3 regions of the Undibacter mobilis genome follow, and region 1 is predicted to be linked to each of the others. Evidence: predicted binding sites of a transcription regulator. Region 1 holds the regulator's gene; each other region holds the start of a gene.
What was found. Region 1 encodes LexA, which represses DNA repair genes until DNA is damaged. Its sites were predicted from a motif close to TGTTCNNNNTGTGTTCNG; they were not measured.
Positions count from the first base shown of each region.

Region 1 (7,299 bases):
CGCAAACTCAAGTTCACGCGCGAGCTGTACATCGAGCGCGACGATTTCATGGAAGTGCCGGAGAAGAAGTTCTTCCGCATGGCGCCCGGGCGCGAGGTGCGGCTGCGTTATGCCTACTTCGTCACCTGCAAGGAGGTGGTGAAAGACGCGGCCGGCAATGTCACCGAACTGCGCTGCACTTACGATCCGGCGTCCAAGGGCGGCAATTCGCCGGACGGCCGCAAGGTCAAGGCGACCATCCACTGGGTGTCGGCCGAGCATTCGGTGCCGGCAGAGCTTCGGCTCTACAACACGCTCTTCAGCGATCCGGACCCGAGCGCGGACCCCGAGAGCTTCGCCAAGGGGATCAATCCGCAATCGCTTGAGGTCCTGAGCGATGCGCGGGTCGAACCGGCGCTGGCCGGCGCCAAGGGCGGCGACGCCATCCAGTTCGAGCGCCAGGGCTACTTTGTCATCGACCGCGACAGCACGCCCGGCAAACTGGTGTTCAACCGCACCATCGGCCTGCGCGACACCTACGCCAAGGATGTGGCGAAGGGGTAGACGAGTTGCATTTGCCCCGGGGACTGGTCCGTTCACAACCGTTCCTCTAATCTGCAACCCAGAGCTGCGCTAGTCTGATCTCCGGTTGCGGGTAGCGTCGGGGGCGGCGTCGTGGCTCCATCGCCGGAAAATCGGGCGAAAGCGGTTGTGGCAGGCGTCGCCGCGGCGGGCCGTCGGGCAGGTGTCTGGCCCGCCGGACTCGATGCATTCAATGTCCAAGCGGGCAAGCACCTGGCGGCCTGGGTCACCGCCGAGGTGGCGCCGGGCCGCCTGCTGCCATGGCTGCCGGTGGCGTTCGGCTGCGGCATTGCCGTCTATTTCGCCGCCGATCGCGAGCCGATGTGGTGGGCCGCGACGGCGGCGGCCCTTGCCGCGCTGGCGATGACGTTTGCGGCGCGCAAGCATCCGGTTGGATTTCCGCTGGCGCTCGGCGTCGCCGCGCTGGCCGCGGGCTTTGCCATTGCTACGCTCCACAGTGCGCGCATCGCGCATCCCATTCTGCGCAGCGCGACATGGACCGCCGAAGTCTCCGGCTTTGTCGAAGTCCGCGAGGAGCGGGCGCGCAGCGACCGCATCGTCGTCCGCGTCCAGAAATTCGAGGCGCCGCGCATCACCGAAAAACCGGAGCGCGTGCGGGTGTCGGTGCGCAAGAGCACGGCGCCTGCCGTCGGCGCGTTCGTCGCGTTCAAGGCGTATCTGGCGCCGCCGCTCGAGCCGCTGCGGCCCGGCGGCTATGACTTCGCGCGCGATCTGTATTTCCAGCAGATCGGCGCCTCGGGCTATGTGCTCGGCCGCATCCGTAACGAAGCCGCGCCGGTCGCGCGCGGGCTGTGGCTGTCTTATGCAACGTTCTTCGATGCCCTGCGCGACAGCATGGATAATCGCATCCGCGCCATCCTGCCTGGCGATCGCGGCTCGATCGCCTCGGCGCTGATCACCGGCACACGCGACGCGATTTCACAGCCGGTCAACGACGCCATGTATGTCTCGAGCCTGGCGCATGTGCTGTCGATCTCCGGCTATCACATGGCGGTTGTTGCCGGCATGGTGTTCTTCACCATTCGCGCCGTGCTGGCGATCTTTCCAGCGCTGGCGCTGCGTCGTCCGATCAAGAAATGGGCAGCCTTGGGCGCGCTCGGCGCGGCGACGTTCTATCTGATGCTGTCCGGCGCCGAGGTAGCGACGCAGCGCTCCTACATCATGGTCGCCATCGTGCTCGTCGGCGTGATGGCCGATCGCCCGGCAATCACCTTCCGCACCCTGACCGTCGCCGCGCTGGTTGTCATGGCACTGACGCCGCAAGCGGTGGTGCATCCGAGCTTCCAGATGTCGTTCGCTGCGACCTTGGCGCTGGTCGCCGGCTATCAGATCTCGCTGCGCTGGCAGGCCGGCGCGGAGAGCCCGCTCGCCGCCCGCATCGCCCTGTGGGGTGGGCGCGAAATTGCCGCGCTGATCCTGGCCTCGCTGGTCGCGGGCCTCGCCACCACGCCGTTCGCCGCCTATCACTTTCATCGTATCGCGCCTTACGGCGTCATCGCCAATTTGCTGGCCATGCCGGTGGTCTCGGTGCTCGTCATGCCGATGGGCGTTGCCGGCGCGCTCACAATGCCTTTCGGCTTCGATGCCGTGTTCTGGAAGCTGATGGGGCTCGGGCTCGACTGGATGATCGCGGTGGCGCTGTGGGTGACGCAATTGCCCGGCGCAGTCGGCCCGATGCCGGCTTTCGGTATCGCGCCGCTGCTCTTGGTGACCCTGGGGCTGCTGCTGCTGTGCCTGCTGCGCTCGCCATTGCGCTGGAGCGGCGCTGCTTGCGTAGCGCTGTCAGCGATTTGGGCGCTGGCGACGCCGCAGCCCGATGTGTTGATGGCAAGCGACGGACAGACCGCGGCAGTCCGGGGCGCGGCCGGGCGATGGGTTATTCTGCAGCGGGGGCGCGACGGCTTCGCGATCAAGGAATGGCTGGCGGCCGATGGTGATATGCGCAGCGCCGACCATGCCAGCCTCAAAGACGGCGTCCGCTGCGATGCCATGGGCTGCACCGCGATACTGCGTGACGGCCGCGTGGTCGCGTTCGCCGCGTCGGTGGACGCCTTTGCCGAGGACTGCGCACGCGCCGCTGTCGTTCTGTCGTCGCGCACGGCGCCGGGCCAATGCGACGCGCGGCTCATCGATCGGGCGGCGTGGCGGCGCCACGGCGCAGCCGCGCTTTACCGCAACGGGGACGGCTTCGATATCGAGGTAGCGCGGCCGCCGACGCAAGACCGGCCCTGGGCGAGGGCGCGCACGGTGCTGGCGGCCGGCGAAGCCGGATCAACCGGTGCGCGCCGCCCGCAACGGGATGCGACGCCGCCGACGGAGGACCTGGAAGCGGGGGATTAGCGGGGCTGACGGTCAGTACCGCCGGAACATCGCCACCAGCTTGCCCTGGATGCGCACGCGGTTGGGCGGCAGGATACGCACCTCATAAGCGGCATTGGCCGGCTCGAGCGCGATGGAAGCGCCGCGGCGGCGGAAGCGCTTCAGCGTGGCCTCCTCGTCGTCAATCAGCGCCACCACGATATCGCCGGTGTCGGCACCCTCGGAGCGTCGGATGAGGGCGATGTCGCCGTCGAGAATGCCGGCGTCGATCATCGAGTCGCCGCGCACTTCCAGCGCGAAATGCTCGCCGTTCGAGAGCAGCTCGGGCGGCATGTTGATGACATGGCTGCGCTGCTGGATCGCCTCGATCGGCGTACCGGCGGCGATGCGGCCCATGACCGGCACCGAAATCGGCCGTGTCGCATCGTCTTCGGTGACGACAGGCCGGGCCTTGCCGAGATTGCCCTCAATGACACTGGGGTTGAAGCCACGGGCGCGGCCATTGCCGCCGCCGCCAAGGCCGTGCTGGACCGAATCCGGCAGCTTGATCACCTCGATGGCGCGGGCGCGGTTGGCGAGGCGGCGGATGAAGCCACGCTCTTCCAGAGCGGTGATCAGACGGTGAATGCCCGATTTCGAGCGCAGGTCCAGCGCATCCTTCATTTCATCGAAGGAGGGCGGTACGCCGGTTTCGGTCAACCGTTCGTGGATGAACCGCAGGAGTTCGAATTGTTTGCGCGTTAGCATCGCTTGTGGGCCTCCGGTCGCGGCGACTCCGCGGCCTGATTGGCGCGGAATCATCCGAAACAAAGCATGAACGGACACTATCTGTTCGATATGTGTTCCGCAACCACTTAATTTGACGTGAACAAGTCGAGAGGCCGCTAAAACCCGAACTTAAGGATGCGGCAGCGGCTGCCGGCCCCGGCCGCGGGGGCGTGCGGCTCACGAATCAACAGGCAGTCCGCCTGCGATAACGGGGCCATCAGGGAACTGTCCTGATTGGCGACCGGCGTGGCGATCAGTCCGTCCGGGCCCATCGCCAGCGTAGCGCGCAGGTAGTCGGCACGCTCGTCATTGGCAGGCAGATCGCGGCCGAGAAGGGCCGGTTCGGACTGGGGGACGACATCGGAGCGGCCCGACAGCGTGCGCAGCAGCGGCAGCAGAAACAGGAAAGCACAGACGTAAGACGATACCGGATTGCCCGGCACGCCGAGCACATGCATCGGACCGAGCCGCCCGTGCATCATCGGCCGGCCCGGTCGCAGGGCGACGCGCCAGAACGACAGATCGAGCCCTTCGGCGGCCAGCGCCTTCTGCACCAGATCGTGGTCGCCGACCGAGGCGCCGCCGCTGGTGAGCAGCACGTCGGCTTTGGCGTCGCGGGCGCGACGAATGCGGACACCGATATCGTCCAGCGTATCGCGGGCAACGCCGAGATCGATTACGTCGCCACCCGCCGAGCGGACCAGCGCCGACAAGGCAAAGCCGTTGGAATAGACGATCTGGCCGGGGCCGGGCTCGCCGCCAGGCAGGATCAGTTCGTCGCCGGTGCCGAGCACAGCGATTACGGGCCGGCGATGGACCCGCAGCCGCGGGTGGTTCATCGCGGCCGCCAGCATAACGTCACGGTCGGTCAGCAACCGCCCTTTGGCGAGCAGCACGGCGCCTTGTTTGAAATCGATGCCGGCGTAGCGGACGTTGCGGCCTTTGGAGGTGGCTTTCTCGACCGTGACCTTATCGCCGTCGCGGCGGGTGAGCTCCTGGATGACGACGGTGTCGGCGCCATCCGGCAGCACGCCGCCGGTGAAGATGCGCGCCGCTTCGCCTTGGCCGATGCGGCCAGAGAAGGGATGGCCGGCGGCGACCTCGCCAATCACCTTGAGCGGTGTCGGCGCGTTGGCGATGTCGTCGGCGCGCACGGCGTAACCATCCATGGCCGAAACATTGGCGGGCGGCTGTGTACGCAAGGCGGTCAGGTCTTCGGCGAGAACGCGGCCCGGCGCATCGCTCAACGGAACGTCTTCGGTGCCCAGTGCCGCGGTGTCGGCCAGCACCCGCGCCAACGCTTCGGCGACCGGCATCAGGGCCATTGTTACGCTTCCGCCTTGTACGGTCCCGACTTGCCGCCGGTCTTTTCGAGCAGGCGGATGCCCTCAATGCGCATCGACTTCTCGATGGCTTTGGCCATGTCGTAGATGGTGAGGCAGGCGATCGAGACCGCGGTCAGCGCCTCCATCTCGACGCCGGTCTTGCCGGTGACCTTGACGGTCGCCTGTACCAGGAAGCCCGGAAAGCTGTGCTCCGGAAAGATATCGACCGCCACCTTGGTAATCGGCAGCGGATGACACAGCGGGATCAGGCCGTGCGTGTGTTTGGCTGCCATGATGCCAGCGAGCCTTGCCGCGCCGAGTACATCGCCCTTCATGGCGTTGCCGGCGATGACAGCGTCCAGCGTTTCCTTGCGCATGATGACGCGGCCCTCGGCGCGCGCGACGCGCTCGGTCGGCGCCTTGGCCGAAACGTCGACCATGTTGGCCTTGCCGGTCTGGTCGATGTGGCTGAGCTTCGCGCCCGATATCGGCTTCGTCTTTGGCTTCACGGCCTTCGCCTTCGGTTTGGCTTTGGCCATTGTCGTTACTCCGCGGCCGCGTGGCTGGGTCTGGCGAGCAAAGTGCGAGTCGCGGCAGCGACGTCGGCCTGCCGCATCAGGCTCTCGCCAATGAGGAAGGTCGAAATGCCGACCGCCTCCAACCGGGCGAGGTCGGCCGGCGTGAAAATCCCGCTTTCGCCGACGATGAGGCGATCCTTGGGCACGAGCGGCGCAAGGCGCTCGCTGACCGTGAGCGAGGTCTCGAAGGTGCGGAGGTCCCGGTTGTTGATACCGATCATCCGGGATTTCAGCTTCAGGGCGCGGTCAAGTTCATCTTCTGCGTGAACTTCAATCAAGACGTCCATGCCATATGAAAATGCTGTACTTTCCAGTTCGGCGGCGGCGCTGTCATCGACCGACGCCATGATGATCAGGATGCAGTCAGCACCCCAGGCGCGGGCCTCCGCGCACTGGTACGGCTCGAACATGAAGTCCTTGCGCAAGGCCGGCAGCTTGGTCGCCTCGCGGGCGGCGGTGAGGAACTCCGGCTTGCCCCGGAAGCTGGGCGCGTCGGTCAGCACCGACAAGCAGGCGGCACCGCCGGCCTCATAGGCTCTGGCGAGCGCCGGCGGGTCGAAATCGGCGCGGATCAACCCTTTGGACGGACTGGCCTTCTTGATCTCCGCGATCAGCGCGTAATCGCCGGCGGCAATGCGGCTCTCAATGGCGCGCAGGAACCCGCGCGCCGGCGGCAGGGCCTTGGCCTGCGCCTCGAGGTCGGCGAGCGAACGGACGCGCTTGGCCGCCGCGATTTCCTCGCGCTTGTAGGCTTCGATTTTCTTGAGGATATCGGCCACGATTTTTTCTACCGCGTGATCTTGTCCAAAAACCGGTGTCCACTTTTGGGGATCACGCGGCTACTCCTCGGTGGCGCAGGATACTGCAATCAGGCGGTCAAGCCGACCCTCGGCTTCGCCGGAATCGATCGACTGGGCGGCGAGCGCGGCGCCTTCCTTAAGGTCCTTGGCCTTGCCGGCGACGATCAGCGCCGCCGCCGCATTGAGAATGGTGACGTCCCGGAACGGCCCCGGCTTGCCCTTGAGCACGTCGAGCAGGGCCTTGGCGTTGGTCTCGGCATCGCCGCCTTTCAGCGCTTCCGGCTTGGCCCGGGACAGGCCGGCATCTTCCGGAGTGATCTCAAAGGTGCGGATCTTGCCGCCCTTGAGTTCGGCAACAGTGGTCGAACCCGAGGTGGTGATCTCATCGAGACCGTCGGAGCCGTGCACGACCCAGATGCTCTCGGAGCCGAGATTATTGAGCACCTGCGCCATCGGCTCGACCCAGTGCTTGGAGAAAGTGCCGATCATCTGCCGTTTGACCGAGGCCGGGTTCGACAGCGGCCCGAGCAGATTGAAGATGGTGCGGGTGCCCAGTTCGACCCGCGTCGGGCCAACGTTCTTCATCGCCGGATGATGCGCCGGCGCGAACATGAAACCGATGCCGGCCTTGGCGATGCATCGGCCGACCTGGTCGGAGGTGAGGTCGATCTTGACGCCAAGCGCGCCCAGCACGTCGGCGGAGCCCGATTTCGACGACAGCGCACGGTTGCCATGCTTGGCGACCGGCACGCCGGCGCCGGCCAGCACGAAGGCCGCGCAGGTCGAGATGTTATAGGAGCCCGAGGCATCGCCGCCGGTGCCGACAATATCGACAGCATCGGCGGGCGCTTTCACGCCCAGCATCTTGGCGCGCATGGTCGTGACCGCACCCGTAATTTCGTCGACGGTTTCGCCGCGCACGCGCAG
Region 1 covers NZ_QRGO01000003.1:216,723-224,021, reverse strand. The annotation lists gene DXH78_RS18520 (glutamine--tRNA ligase/YqeY domain fusion protein) at 1-543, shown strand, start outside; gene DXH78_RS18515 (ComEC/Rec2 family competence protein) at 655-2,922, shown strand; gene lexA (transcriptional repressor LexA) at 2,935-3,648, opposite strand; gene DXH78_RS18505 (molybdopterin molybdotransferase MoeA) at 3,786-4,994, opposite strand; gene moaC (cyclic pyranopterin monophosphate synthase MoaC) at 4,997-5,533, opposite strand; gene trpC (indole-3-glycerol phosphate synthase TrpC) at 5,539-6,351, opposite strand; gene trpD (anthranilate phosphoribosyltransferase) at 6,412-7,299, opposite strand, start outside.

Region 2 (7,299 bases), on a different contig from region 1:
GCCGCCGGGCCCTTGCGAGGTTTGGCGAAGGTCGCTCATCAGTCCTTGCCCTCGAGCTGCTGCTTCAGCGCAGCGAGCTTGGCGAACGGCGAGTTCGGATCGGGCGCCTTGTCGCGGCCGCCGGAGCCACCCGGGCGCGCGAAATATTTGTCCCGATCGGCGCGCTCAACCTGATCGCGTTCGCGGCGGCGCGGCGGGCGCGACTTGTCGCCGCCGTCTCGCTTGTCAGGCCCTTTGTTATTGCCTTTGCCAAACCCCTGGGACTGCCGCTCCATGCGCTGGCGGCGTTCATTGCGGTCCGGACCCGGACGCGGCTCACGCTCGCGCCGTTGTTCGTTGTAACGCACGCCGCCTGCATCGGCCGGCGCGGTCGCAGCGGCGGCATCAGGCGCGGCTGCGCCTTCAGTCCCGGCAGCGGCCGCCTGCGGCGGACGCTGGCCACGGCGCGGACGCTGGTGCTGACGGCGTTCGCCGCCGCCATGACCACCCGGACGCCAGACTTCGACGGTTTCAGGTTCGGCTTTCGTCTCGGCAGCGGGCGCATCGCCTTCAGGCGCCGTCAAGCCATCACCCGCTACCGGCGGCGCGGCTTCGGCGGCTTCGACAATCGTCGTCGCCTCAACGCCAATTTCCGGCGCAGCGGCTGCAACCGGCTCACTGACCGGCTCCGGTTGCGGCGGCAGCAGTTCGGCCTCCGGCAGCAACGACAATGACGACACTTCGGCCGCAGGGGCGATTTCGGAAACGGTCTCCGCTGCCGCTTCTGCCACCGGTTCGGCGGGAGCTTCGCTCGCCCCTTCCGGCGCGATAGTTACAGCGTCGCTCGCAGCCTCCGCCGGTTTGGCTTCCGGCGGTTTCGGCTTGCGGTCCATGCGGTAGCCGAGCGAGCGCAATATCGAAGCGAAGTCCTCGCCCGACGCACCGGTGAGCGATGTCATCGCGCCGGTAATAACAAAACCGCGGCCATCGAAAGCGCCGTCAGGCTTCGGCGTCATGCCCTCACGCCAGGCCAGCGCGGGGCGGATCAGATCGGCCAGCCGCTCCAGGATATCGACGCGCACGGCGCGCTCGCCGCAGATGCGATAGCCGGAGGTCCGGTACAGGGCCTTCGGCGTGTCCTTGTCGAGCGGAATCGAGGTGCGGCCGGAGGCAGCCAGATGCAACAACTCGGTGACGCCCTTGGCGTCCGGCGCTTCATGCTTCAACGCCCAGAGCTGCGTCGCGAGCGAGCGCGGCGCGGGCTTCAGCAGCAGCGGCAGATAGATGTGGTAGGCGCCGAAGCGCACGCCGTATTTGCGCAAGGTGGCGCGCGAGGGCTGGTCGAGGCCCTTCACCTCCTCCGCAACCTTCTGCCGCTCGAGGACGCCGAGCGCCTCGACAAGCTGGAAGGCAATGCCACGCGCGACGCCGGTGACATCCTCCGCGGCCGAGAGCGAGAACAGCGGCGCGAGCAGCTTTTCGATGTGGTTGCGGATCCAGAGGTCGAGACGGTTCTGCACCAGTTCGCGGGCCGGGCCCGTCAGATGCTCATCGGCGATGATGCGCACGCGCGGGCGCAGCGTATCGTCGCCGGCCACGAGCTTGCCGACCAGTTCGCCGGTCCAGCGCAGTACGCCGTCATTGGCGAGCACGATCTGATCGCTGGATGCTTGCGACAGCTTGGTGGCGCGCGCTTCGATCTCGCCGGCGAGCACTTTCTGCGCAGCGGCATTGAGCGCCTTGGCTTCCGAGCCTGCGGCCGAAGCGTCGGGCGCAAACATGAACCCGTCGAGGCGACCAATGACATGGCCCTCCACGGTGACTTCGCCGGTTTTTCCGATTTGTGTTTCGAGCATCGCGTTCTCTCGCAGCCTCCGCATCAAGACGCTGGTGCGGCGGTCCACGAAGCGTTCCGCCAGACGCTCGTGCAAAGCGTCCGACAACTTGTCTTCGATCGCACGGGTGACACCCTGCCAATGTTCCGGGTCGGCAAGCCAATCCGGGCGATTGGCAACGTAAGTCCAGGTCCTGACATGCGCGATCCGGTTGGAGAGGGTGTCGATGTCGCCATCGGTCCGATCAGCCAGAGCGAGCTGACGGGCGAACCAATCTGTAGGGATGTTACCCTCTCGCATCAAGAAACCATAGAGGGTTACGGCCAATTCGGCGTGGGTCGCCGGCGCGATCTTGCGATAGTCCGGTACCTGACAGACGTCCCAGAGCCGTGCAACCGCCGGCGCACCGCGCGCCAGCGCCTTTACGTCGTCGTCACGACCGGCGTGATCCAGCACCAGAATATCTTCGCCCGTGGGCGCGCGCGTCAGGCCCTGTTCCTGCGGCGGCATCGACAGCGATGCCTGCAGCGCGCCGATCGAGGCGAAATCGAGCGCGGAATTCCGCCATTGCAGCATCCGCACCGGCTCGAAGGTGTGACTTTCCAGCGCATGCACCAGTTCCTGGTCGAACGGATCGCATCGGCCGGTCGTGCCGAAAGTGCCGTCGCGGGTGGCGCGGCCGGCCCGGCCGGCGATCTGGCCAAGTTCGGACGGGTTGAGTTTGCGGAACTGGTAACCGTCGAATTTACGGTCCGAAGCAAATGCGACGTGATCGACGTCGAGATTGAGACCCATGCCGATCGCATCGGTGGCGACCAGATAATCCACATCGCCCGATTGGTACATCGCCACTTGCGCGTTCCGCGTGCGTGGCGAAAGTGCGCCCAGAACGACAGCCGCGCCGCCCCGCTGGCGGCGGATCAGTTCGGCGATGGCGTAAACTTCCGCCGCGGAAAACGCGACGATGGCCGAGCGCGACGGCAGCCGGGTGATCTTTTTCTCCCCCGAATAAGTGAGCATCGACAGCCGTGGCCGCGACACAATGTTGGCGCCGGGCAGCAGCCTTTCCACGATGCCGCGCATGGTCGCCGCGCCGAGAATGAGTGTTTCTTCGCGCGCGCGCATGTTGAGGATGCGGTCGGTGAAGACATGGCCGCGCTCGAAATCGGCCCCGAGCTGGATTTCATCGACGGCAAGGAAGGCGACATCGAGATCGCGCGGCATGGCCTCGACGGTGGAGACCCAGTAGCGCGCCTTCGGCGGCTTGATCTTCTCCTCGCCAGTGATGAGCGCAACGGCGCCCTCACCGGCCCGGGCAACGACTTTGTTGTAAACCTCGCGGGCCAGAAGCCGCAGCGGCAAGCCGATCATGCCCGACGAATGCGCAAGCATCCGCTCGATGGCGAGATGGGTCTTGCCGGTATTGGTAGGGCCGAGAACCGCCGTCACGCCGGCGCCGCGCGCGCGCGGCTGGCGTTGGGCCTGCGGAGAAAAAGAGATCGTCATTACCTATCCAAACACGCCACCCCGATGGCCGGGGATGGCGTCAGGTTCGTCTAGCACATTGCATGCACCAGCAACGCTCGTGGCTGCGCAAAAGCCGCCGTCGTTAAGACTTGGAACAACCCCCGAACGAACCGCGCGCGAATCGCTGAAAACGGTCGAATGCGGGTTCGTTCACGGCAACATCTCGCACGCACAAGCCGGCGTCCTACTAGATAGGGTTCACGATCCATCTCGGCCAGAGCGATAAAACGGATCAAATCTTAACGACGCGAAGTGCCTGTCTCTATTTGCTGCAGATCCAAAGGGGATGCGACAGCGGCGCTGTGCCACTTTGCGACAGCCGAAAAGCCCATATCTTAAAGGCTGGAACGAGTCTGGAACGAAGCAGGGGCGAATCAGTGACTCGCTGCCACTTCGGATTCGTTCACGGCGATATGTGGGAAGAGATTCAGCACACGCCACCAGATGCTGTGGCGAGGAACAGATTCATTGGGCTTTTTGGCCTGGCAATCATTAACGCGCATGCGAGTCGGCATCGAGACCCAGAGTCAAGACGGATTCCGCATGACCGGAACGCGTCTCACGGCGTCGTCTTGGTCTCGGTCTGCGCGGCCTTGGTCGATTTGTCCTTCGGCCGCGCCGAAGCCCGCTCGGTTGGCGGCAGCGCGGTCACCACGAACTCATCGGCTTCCAGCACGGCGCGGCCGACCGGGGTTGGCCCCTCGATCCGGATCGGCACCAAAACCCGGGTGCCGCCAATCGGCGCCAGCCAGATCTCGATATTGCGCTGTTCCTGGAGATATTTGATCGCGGCGCGGGTCGGGATATAGCCGGCCACCGGGGTAAAATAGACGCTGCACACCACCACCGGCCCGGCATAGCCCTTGGCGGCCTTGACCTCACCCATGCGCTTGAAAGCCAGATTGAGATCATAGCGCAGGCGGCCATCGAACACCGGCAGTTTGCGCTGGCAGGCCTCCGCCGACATCAGCTCGCCGCTCGCCGGCATCCGCACCAGGGTCGCCGTCATCGGATCGAGCACGCCGCTCTTGCTGGCGTCGGTCACCGGAACGCGCTCCGGCTCGGTTTCCGCGGGGGGGTTGAGTTTCAGCTCCTTGACCGTGCCGGCATCCACTTTGAGGCGGATTTCATTGCCTTTTTTGTAGGACTGGATGCTGGCCACATAGCTGGCGACAGCCGGCTTGCCGGCCTGCAGGGTGCCCTGGGTCACGGTCTGACCGTGGCCGCCGGTAAAGGCCTTCATCAGGCCGGTCGTCGTGCCGGTCGCCGTCGCGGAATATTCGGTCTCGCCGATCACGATGGTCCAGCCGCCCTCGCCGATCGGCAGGCCGGCCAGCGAGGCCGTATAGCGGGCATCGAGCCGCGCCTGCGCGCCGGCCTGGCCGGACACCAGCACTGCACACAACGCCGCCACAGGCGCCGCCAGCACCATCCATTGCCGTATTTGCCCGACGTCCAGCACCAGATACTTCCTCCTGATCGGGCTATTGGTCGGCGCGCATTGCGACGAATGTTTGGTACGGGTCGTGCCGCCGGGAATTTACGCCAGTCGGCCGCCAAAAGGCCCGGAAAGTGTCGTAAACCGTGGCCAAATCCCCAACTTGACGCCCAAGCCGCACGTCTTTATACGTCCTGCCGTCCAAGCCCACATTGACGGAACGGACCGGCGCGAGCCATCAAGCACGTGCAGGCCGGCGTTTTGCAGGGCGACCACAATTCCGCGGCGCTTTTTTTCAAGCGACGCATCATTTGCGAAGGATGCTGCCATGTCCTGGCGTTGCGATCTGACCGGCAAGAAGCCGCTCGTCGGCCACAAAGTGAGCCACTCGAATATCAAGACCAAGCGGCGCTTCATGCCGAACCTCCAGAGCGTCTCGCTGACCTCGGAGATTCTCGGCCGCACCGTGCGCGCCCGCATCTCGACCAACGCGCTGCGCACCGTCGATCATCGCGGTGGCTTCGACGCCTTCTTGCTCAAGGCCAAGGACGCCGACCTGGCGCCGAAGATGCTCGTGCTCAAGCGCCAGATCGTGAAGAAAAGCGAAGCCGCCGCCAAAGCCAGCTGAGCTGACGCGCTGCGTTCTACTGAAATCCCGTTTTGAAACGCCGCCCCTTTCGGGCGGCGTTTTTGTTTTCGGTTCGCGGCGCCGCTTTCCGAGCGACGCGGAACTTTACGGCTTCGGCTGGCGTTGTGGAAATTCAAGCCATCCAGCCCAGAACCTCATGGCCACAACCGCGGACAGCCTCGCCGAGATTTTCCCGGGCGACAGCGAGATGGCCGGTCTCATGCGCCAGCGGGACTGGAAGAGCACGCCGTTGGGCGACCCGGCCGGCTGGCCCGACGCCCTGAAAATCCCGCTCAAGATGCTGCTGACGTCCCGCTTCGAGATGTGGCTCGGATGGGGGCCCGATCTCTCGTTCTTTTATAACGACGCCTACATCCCGACGCTCGGGCTCAAGCATCCCTCAATGCTGGGCAAGCCGTTCAAGCAGGTGTGGGCGGAGGTCTATGACGACGTCGCCGATCAGGTCGCACGGGTGCGCGACGGCGAAGCGACCTGGAACAAGGCGCTGCTGTTGCTGCTCGAACGCAGCGGCTATCCGGAAGAGACCTATCACAGCTTCTCCTACAGTCCGCTCTATGGCACCGGCGGCGCGGTTGAAGGCCTGCTGTGCGTCGTCAGCGAAGACACCGAACGCGTCATCAGCGAACGGCGCATCGACATGCTGCGACAGCTCGGCATGAGAATGGTCGGTAATATCGATCAGCAGTCGGTGATCGAGGCGGCCTTCTCGGTTCTCAATTTCAATCGCCGCGATTTTCCGTTCGCGCTGCTTTACCTGGAGAACGAAGCGCGCGCCTGGAGCGCGGATGCCGGCCGGCTGATCGATCACCCGTGGCCGCTTGAGCAAGCCGCGTCGTCCGATATACGCAAGCTGCCTTTGTCCGCCGCGATGGACTGGCCAACCGGCGCATGGAAACGGCCGCCGGCGGAGGCGCTCGTCGTCCCCATTCCGGGCGCAGGCGGCCGGCGGGTTTTCGGCTCGCTGGTGCTCGGCCTCAATCCGCATCGCCCCGACGATCCGCACATCATGGACATCGCACGGCTGGTGGCAGGCCAGATCGGCGGCGCGCTGGCCAATATCGACGTGCTGCAATCGGAGCGGCGGCGTGCCGACCGCATCTGGTCTTATTCGCGCGACCTACTGGTGGTCATCGGGGCCGACGGGATTCTCAGATCGGTCAGCCCGGCCTGGACGCGTATTCTCGGCCATGCGGCTGACATCGTCGTCGGCCGCCATTTGCGCGACTTCGTATTTGCGGACGATTTAACCTCAACGACCGAGGCTTTCGAGCGCGCCACCCGTAACGCCGACCTCACGGCCTTTGAGAACCGGCTTGTCGGTTCTGACGGCAAGACGCGCTGGTTCTCCTGGCATACGTCGACCGAGCAAGACCTGGTTTACAGCTATGGCCGTGACATCACCGAGCAGAAGGATAACGCCGCAGCGCTTGCGGCCACGGAAGCAGCCTTGCGACAGGCGCAAAAGATGGAAGCCGTCGGCCAACTGACCGGCGGCATTGCGCACGATTTCAACAACCTGCTGACCGGCATCATCGGCTCGCTCGAGATGATGAAGCGACGCGCAGGCGAAGGCCGCACCGTGGATGCCGACCGCTATGTCACCGCAGCATCGGCGGCGGCGCATCGAGCGGCAGCGCTGACGCAACGGCTGCTCGCTTTCTCCCGGCGGCAACCGCTCGATTCGAAAACCATCGATGTCAACGGCCTCGTCGACGACATGGCCGAGCTCATTCGCCGCTCGATCGGCGAGTCGATCGAACTCGATTTTGAAGTCGGACCCAATCTCTGGTTCGCCAAATGCGACGCCAACCAACTGGAAAGCGCCGTGCTCAATCTGGCCATCAACGCGCGCGATGCGATGCCGCAGGGTG
Region 2 covers NZ_QRGO01000001.1:824,805-832,103, forward strand. The annotation lists gene DXH78_RS03830 (RNA-binding S4 domain-containing protein) at 1-39, opposite strand, end outside; gene DXH78_RS03835 (helicase-related protein) at 39-3,320, opposite strand; gene DXH78_RS03840 (DUF3108 domain-containing protein) at 3,901-4,803, opposite strand; gene rpmB (50S ribosomal protein L28) at 5,108-5,407, shown strand; gene DXH78_RS03850 (ATP-binding protein) at 5,565-7,299, shown strand, end outside.
Region 2: the regulator LexA is predicted to act here: its motif matches at 3,432-3,449, upstream of DXH78_RS03835 (helicase-related protein).

Region 3 (7,299 bases), on a different contig from region 1:
CACCGGATGCCCGATTTTGCGGGCATAACGGCTCCGCTACGCCGGCGCCTTGAACGTCAGAAACTTGCCCGCGCGATAATCGTAGACCTTGCCGCTGTCGTTGCATGACGGCAGGCACAGCGGCACGATGGCCTTGGCGACCTCGTCCGGCGCCGGCAGCGTTTCGGGATCGACGCCCGGCCAGCCGCTGGCATGCATGCGCGTTCGCGTCGGCCCGGGATTGAACAGATTGACGCGCACATGGGTCGTCGCCGTCTCGGCCGCATAAGTACGCGCCAGTTCATCCAGCGCGGCCTTGCTGGAGCCGTAGACGCCAGTATAGGCGCGCCCAGCCCAGGCGAGGCCGGACGTGATGAACACCGCACGGCCCGCAGGCGCGGCGCGCAGCAGCGGGTCCATGGTGCGGATCAATTGCCAGTTCGCCTTCACATTGACTGCGTAGATGCTGTCGAAGTCCTTGGGTTCGGCATGCGCCAGCGGCGACAACACACCGAGGATACCGGCGTTGCCGACCATGACGTCGAGCCGGCCATAGCGATCATTGAGCGCCAAAGCCAGCCGTGCGATGCCGTCCATGTCCTTCACGTCGACCGGGACCAAAGTCGCGGTGCCGCCTGCGGCCTTGATCTTGTCGTCGACCTCTTCCAGTCCGCCGACAGTGCGCGCGACGGCGACAACATGTGCGCCGGCCTCGGCCAGCTGCAGCGCCAGCGCTGCGCCAATGCCACGCGAGGCGCCGGTAACCAGAGCGATCTTGTCGGTGAGCGGCTTTTGCGCGGTCATCCGTCGAACCTCATCCTGAGGAGGCCACGGGACGCGGCCGTCTCGAAGGAGGAGGCCTCATACTGCGAGACGCATTCCTTCGAAGCGCTCCTCAGCATGAGGGGCAGTGGAGGTCAAGCGGCCGGCCTTAAATCGCTTCCGCCAGCAGCGACAACTGACGCGGGCCTGCATCCTGCTGGCCGAGATCCGTTAGCGGCGTCGGGTAATCGCCGGTGAAGCAGTGGTCGGTGAATTGCGGGCGCACGTTGTCGCGGCCGGGCAGGCCCATGGCGCGGTAAATGCCGTCGACCGACAGGAAGGCGAGGCTGTCGGCGCCGATGAACTGGCGCATGCTTTCGAGATCATGAGTGGCGGCGAGCAGCTTTTCGGCGTCCGGCGTATCGATGCCGTAATAGTCCGGATGCTTGATCGGCGGCGACGAGATGCGGAAATGCACTTCCTTGGCGCCGGCATCGCGCATCATCTGAACGATCTTGCGCGAGGTGGTGCCGCGCACGATGGAGTCGTCGACCAGTACGATACGCTTGCCCGAGACCACGGCCCGATTGGCCGAGTGCTTCATGCGCACGCCCTGATCGCGGATCGCTTGCGTCGGCTGGATGAAGGTACGGCCGACATAATGATTGCGGATGATGCCGAGCTCGTAGGGGATGCCGCTTTCCTGCGCGAAGCCGAGCGCGGCGGGCACGCCGGAATCCGGTACCGGCACGACGACGTCGGCCGCAGCCGGCGCTTCGCGGCCAAGCTCCATGCCCATCGCCTTGCGTACGTTGTAGACGTGGCGGCCGCCGACGATGGAGTCGGGGCGGGCGAAGTAGATGTACTCGAAGATGCAGGGCCGCGCCGTCTGCGGCGGGAACGGCTTGTGCGACTGCGCGCCTTCGTCGTCGAAGATCACGATTTCGCCGGGCTCGACGTCGCGCACATATTCGGCGCCGATGATGTCGAGGGCGCAGGTCTCCGACGCCAGGATCGGGCAGCCGTCGAGCCGGCCGACGACGAGCGGCCGGATGCCGAGCGGATCGCGGGCGCCGACCAGCTTCTTGTTGGTCATGCCGACGAAGGCGTAGGCGCCTTCGAGCTGGCGCAGACCCTCGATAAAGCGGTCAACGAAACGGTTGCGCCGGGCGCGGGCGACGAGGTGCAGGATCACCTCGGTGTCGCTGGTCGACTGCATCATGGCGCCGTCGCGGATGAGCTGGCGGCGCATGGTCAAGGCGTTGGTCAGGTTGCCGTTGTGGCAGACGGCGAAGCCGCCGCCGTCAAGTTCGGCGAACAGCGGCTGGACGTTGCGCAGGATGGTCTCGCCGGTGGTGGAATAGCGGACATGACCGATGGACAGGTTTCCGGGCAGACGGTCGATCACGTCCCGCTTCGAAAACGTATCGCCGACAAGGCCGAGGCGGCGTTCGGAGTGGAAGCGCTTGCCGTCGAAGGAGACGATGCCGGCGGCTTCCTGGCCGCGATGCTGGAGCGCATGCAAGCCGAGCGCGGTGATGGCGGCAGCGTCGGGGTGACCAAAGATGCCAAAGACGCCGCATTCCTCGCGCAGCCGGTCGGCATAAAGATCGAGGTCCTGCTCCGGTTTCTGCGGATCGACCGCATCGCCGCCGGAGACCTGGTCTTGCGTCTGTTCTGGCATTAGCGGGTTCCCAGTCTAGGGTCCGGCTGCAAAACCGCAGCCATGCGCACAGTCGAGCCCAGCTCCGAACGGCGTTCCGGCGCCCCGTCGGGAGGAGCATCCTGATCGGCCGGCTTCGGCCGCTTCAGCTTTTGTAAGATGGTGCTTTCGGGGTCATCCGGCAACATGCCCTTGAGCCAATCCCCTGTGCTCTTGAGCACAACCTTTGACTTGGCGCCGCTGATCCAGGCCGGCTGACTGCGCTCGGGAACCAGCCAGTCGAAAAACAGGTAGGCCACCACCACAATCAACAGACCGCGGCCGAGGCCGAACAGGAAACCGAGCGTGCGGTCGAGTGCACCGACCCGGCTATCGAGCACCATGTCCGAAATCCGGACCGTAATGATGGAGACGATGAGCAGCGTTGCGACAAAGATGGCGCCGATGGTGACCGCGGTCGCAACCGTATTGCTGGAGAAGTAGCCTTGAGCGATCGGCAGTGCCTTGGAGAAAGAATACAGCGTGACCAAGGCCGCGATGGCCCAGGCCGCGATCGAGAGGACCTCGCGCATGAACCCGCGGATCATGGCGAGCAGCCCGGAGATCAGCATTACGACCAGAAGCAGGATGTCGAGCAAGGTGACCGGCATGCCAGGCTTTTCCAAGCGCTCCGCGAATTGGCGTTGGCGCGGCCCCTTGCGACGGGTGGCCGGCACGGCGAATCCAAAGCTTTCGTTTCCCCAAGCCTCTTGGCGGCTTGCGGGCACGGCGTCAATATCGGTTCTAAGTGCTTTGTGTCAGGCTCTTTTTTGCCCGCGGCCGGGCGCCTCTCGCCCGCTGGCGGGCCGGCCTCGCGCGCGCCTTCTATAGCGGGGCGTCACCGGGCCGTCATCCGTCTTTTCGCCGGGGTTCGGCAACCGGGCGGGGTTTTCCCAGTGCCGCTATATCCGCCACCAGGCCGGAAAGCTGACCCACGGTCATGAATCGGATCGCCGGATCGCCGGCCTCGCCGCGGGCGGCCTCCGGCATGACGGCGCGGGCAAAACCGAGCTTGGCGGCTTCCTTGAGCCGCGCCGGGCTGTGGCTGACCGGCCGGATCGCACCGGACAGCGACACCTCGCCGAAATAGACGGCATCGGCCGGCAGCGGCGAATTGGCCAGCGACGAAATCAGCGCCGCCGCGGCGGCCAGATCCGCCGCCGGTTCGTTGATGCGCATGCCGCCGGCGACGTTGAGATAGACGTCGTAGCCGCCCAGTTTCACGCCGCAATGCGCCTCCAGCACCGCCAGCACCATGGCCAGCCGGCTCGAATCCCAGCCGACCACCGCGCGACGCGGCGTGCCCAGCGAGGTCGGCGCCACCAGCGCCTGGATTTCCACCAGCAGCGGCCGCGTGCCCTCCATGCCGGCGAACACCGCGGTGCCGGGCGAGCCGAGATCGCGCTCCGACAGGAACAGTTCGGACGGATTGCTCACCTCGCGCAGGCCCGCACCGGTCATCTCGAAGACGCCGATCTCGTCGGTCGGGCCGAAGCGGTTCTTCACCGCGCGCAAGATGCGGAACTGGTGCGAGCCTTCGCCCTCGAAGGAGAGCACGGCATCGACCATATGCTCGACGACGCGGGGGCCGGCGATCTGGCCATCCTTGGTGACATGGCCGACCAGGATCACCGCGGCGCCGGAGCGCTTGGCGAAGCGGATCAAGGTTTGCGCCGCGCCGCGCACCTGCGTCACGGTGCCGGGCGCGCTTTCGACCGCGTCGGTCCACATGGTCTGGATCGAGTCGATGATGATGAGCCGCGGCACCTTGCCTTCGGACAAAGTGGCGATGATGTCCTCGACCGAGGTCTCGCTGGCGAGTTCGACCGGCGCATCGGACAGGCCGAGCCGCTCGGCGCGCAGCCGCACCTGGGCGGCGGCTTCCTCGCCGGAGATGTAGACGGCGCGGTGGCCGGCGCGAGCGAGCGCGGCACTGGCCTGGATCAGCAAGGTCGATTTGCCGATGCCGGGATCGCCGGCCATCAGGATCACCGAGCCGCGGACGAAGCCGCCGCCGGTGACGCGGTCGAGTTCGGACAGGCCCGAGGGCAGGCGCGGGGCGTCCTTGGCTTCGCCAGTGAGGGGCTCGAGCTTGAACAGGCGGCCTTTGGCCGGCTTGCGCGGGCCGACAGGCTTGTCGCCGCCTTCCTCGGTTAGCGAGTTCCACTCGCCGCAGGCCTCGCAGCGGCCCTGCCAGCGAGAAGCCGCGGCGCCGCAGTTCTGGCAGACAAAGGCGAGATGGCGCTTAGACATGACAGGCCGGCATAGGCGGAATCGTTCCCGAATGGTCGCAGGCAGGCTAAAGCCCGTATGAGAACATTACAAGAACATTCGTAAACGAAGTCCCAAGCCCGTCAATTCGGAGCGCGACTGAGGCCGCGCGCCCGGAGTCCATACGCCGCAGCAGGGGACATGGATTCCGGGTCCGCGCTGCACGCGTAATGGAATGACCGAGGATCAGTCCCTTCGATACACCCGGTGATAGCGGCGTCCGAGGCTCGTGAGCACCTCGTAGCCGATGGTGCTGGCGCCGCGGGCGACCTCGTCGAGGGGCAGGTCGTCGCCGATCAGGGTCACCATGTCGCCGCGGCGCACGGCGCCTTCCGGCAGGTCGGACACATCGATCGTGGACAGGTCCATCGAGACGCGGCCGGCGATTGGACACAGTCTGCCGGCGACGAGCGCAGAGCCGCCGGGCGTTTCATCGGTCGAGCCGGAGGCGCGCAGGAAGCCGTCGGCATAACCAGCCGCGATCACCGCAACGCGCGTTGCGCGCCGCGCCGTCCAGGTGGCGCTGTAGCCCACGGTTTCGCCGCGCGTCACGCTGCGCACCTGGATGACGCGCGCTTTCAGATCGATCACCGGCCGCATCGGGTTCGGCTTGCCTGGCGTCGGATTGACGCCATAGAGCGCGACGCCCGGACGCACCACGTCGCAATGCGCCGCATCGCCGAGGAAGATACCGGACGAGTTCGACAGCGATGACGGAATGCCGCGATAGAGGAGGCGCACCTCGCGGAAGAGTTTGATCTGTCTCTCGTTGAGCGGATTGTCGGTCTCTTCGGCGCAGGCGAAGTGACTCATCAGAAGATGAATGCCGTGGTTCTCGGCGCGGATGCGCGGCGCGAGCGCCGCGGCTTCGTTGATCGAGACGCCGAGCCGGTTCATGCCGGTATCGACATGCAACGCCGCGCCGCCGCGCCAGCCGGAGGCAGCGCAATAGGCATCCCATTCGGCCAGCTCGACCGTCGAGCTGATCACGGGCTTCGCCTTGATCACCGAGAACTCGGGCCCGCTGCCGGGCATCACGCCGTTGAGCACATAGATCGCCGCGTCGGGCGCGGCGGCGCGCACACGGCGCGCTTCGCTCAGGTCCGCGACGAAGAATGTCTTGCAGCCTTCCCGGGCCAGCGCATGCACGACCGGCTCGATGCCCAGCCCATAGGCATTGGCCTTGACCACGGCGGCGCATTCGGCGGGCGTGGCCCGGCGGCGCAAGGTCTGCCAGTTGGCGGCAAGGGCGCCGAGGTCGATGGTCAGCGTGCCGCCGGCCTGCGCCGCGGGCGGGCCGTCCTTTTCGACGATACCGGTGTCGACCGGCGGGGCGGTTTCAATGAGGTCGATCGTGGCCATGTTCAAGGTTTAACGGTCCCGGCGCGTTGCGTCCACGTGAATGCCGGTCGATTTCAATCAGGCAATTGTGGCTGCTTCCGGGGCGGGGCGGCCGCGAATCATGTCGGAAGCCTTGTCGGCAATCATCAGGGTCGAGGCGTTGAGATTGGCCGAGATCATGCGCGGCATGATCGAGGCATCGACGACGCGCAAGGCCTCGAGGCCGTGGACGCGCAAGGTGTCGTCCACCACCGCCATGCTGTCGGTCGACGGACCCATGCGGCAGGTGCAGCCGGGGTGGAAGGTGGTCTGTCCGCGCATCGTCGCGGCATGCAGGAATTCATCGTCGGTCTGCACATTCGGTCCGGGAAAATCCTCGTAGTCGTAATAAGGCTGCATCGGCACGGAGGAGAGCAGGCGGCGCGCCAGCTTCATGCCGGCAATGGTGACGCGGCGGTCGAGTTCGTGGCCGAGATAATTGGTCTGGATCGCGGGCGGCTCGAACGGATCGCTGGAGCGGATGCGAACATGGCCGCGCGCTTCCGGCCGCTGCTGCCACGAGGCGACAGAGACGCCGGGCTCGCGCTCAAGCTTGCCCTGTTCGCCTTCCATGTAGCTTGCCGGCGTGAAGGTGAGCTGGAGATCCGAGGTCTCGGCCGTTTCGCCGGAATGCCAGAAGCAGTAAACCAAGGTCGGCGACAGCGCGAGAATGCCGCGGCGCCGGACCGCCCAATTCAGCGCTTCCATCGCCAGATTGAAGCCGCGGGCGCGCTGGTTGATGGTCTTGATGTTCTTCACCCGCGCCACCGAGCGCGGCGCGTAGTGATCCTGCAGGCCTTCGCCGACGCCGGGCAGGGCGTGCTTTACGGCGATGCCGCGCGCGGCGAGAAGCTCGGCCGGGCCGACGCCGGACAATTGCAGCAGTTGCGGCGAATTATAGGCGCCGCCGGAGAGGATGACCTCGCGGCGCGCGCGAACTTCCTTCGTTTCGCCGCCGCGCCCGCCAACCTTGTAGCGGATGCCGGTGGCGCGTTTGCCGTCGAACACGATTTCGGTGGCATGGGCCTGCGTGCGCACCGTGACGTTGCCGCGCTTCATCGCCGGATGCAGAAAGGCCGTGGCGGCGCTGATGCGGCGGCCGTTGTGGATGGTGCGCTGGGCGTATGAGACGCCTTCCTGCATGGCGCCGTTGTAATCGGGGTTGCGCGGGATGCCGAGGCTGACGGCGCCGTCGATGAAGGCGT
Region 3 covers NZ_QRGO01000002.1:87,524-94,822, reverse strand. The annotation lists gene DXH78_RS14630 (SDR family NAD(P)-dependent oxidoreductase) at 37-783, opposite strand; gene purF (amidophosphoribosyltransferase) at 911-2,425, opposite strand; gene DXH78_RS14620 (CvpA family protein) at 2,425-3,054, opposite strand; gene radA (DNA repair protein RadA) at 3,293-4,696, opposite strand; gene alr (alanine racemase) at 4,901-6,076, opposite strand; gene DXH78_RS14605 (GMC family oxidoreductase) at 6,134-7,299, opposite strand, start outside.
Region 3: the regulator LexA is predicted to act here: its motif matches at 4,756-4,773, upstream of radA (DNA repair protein RadA).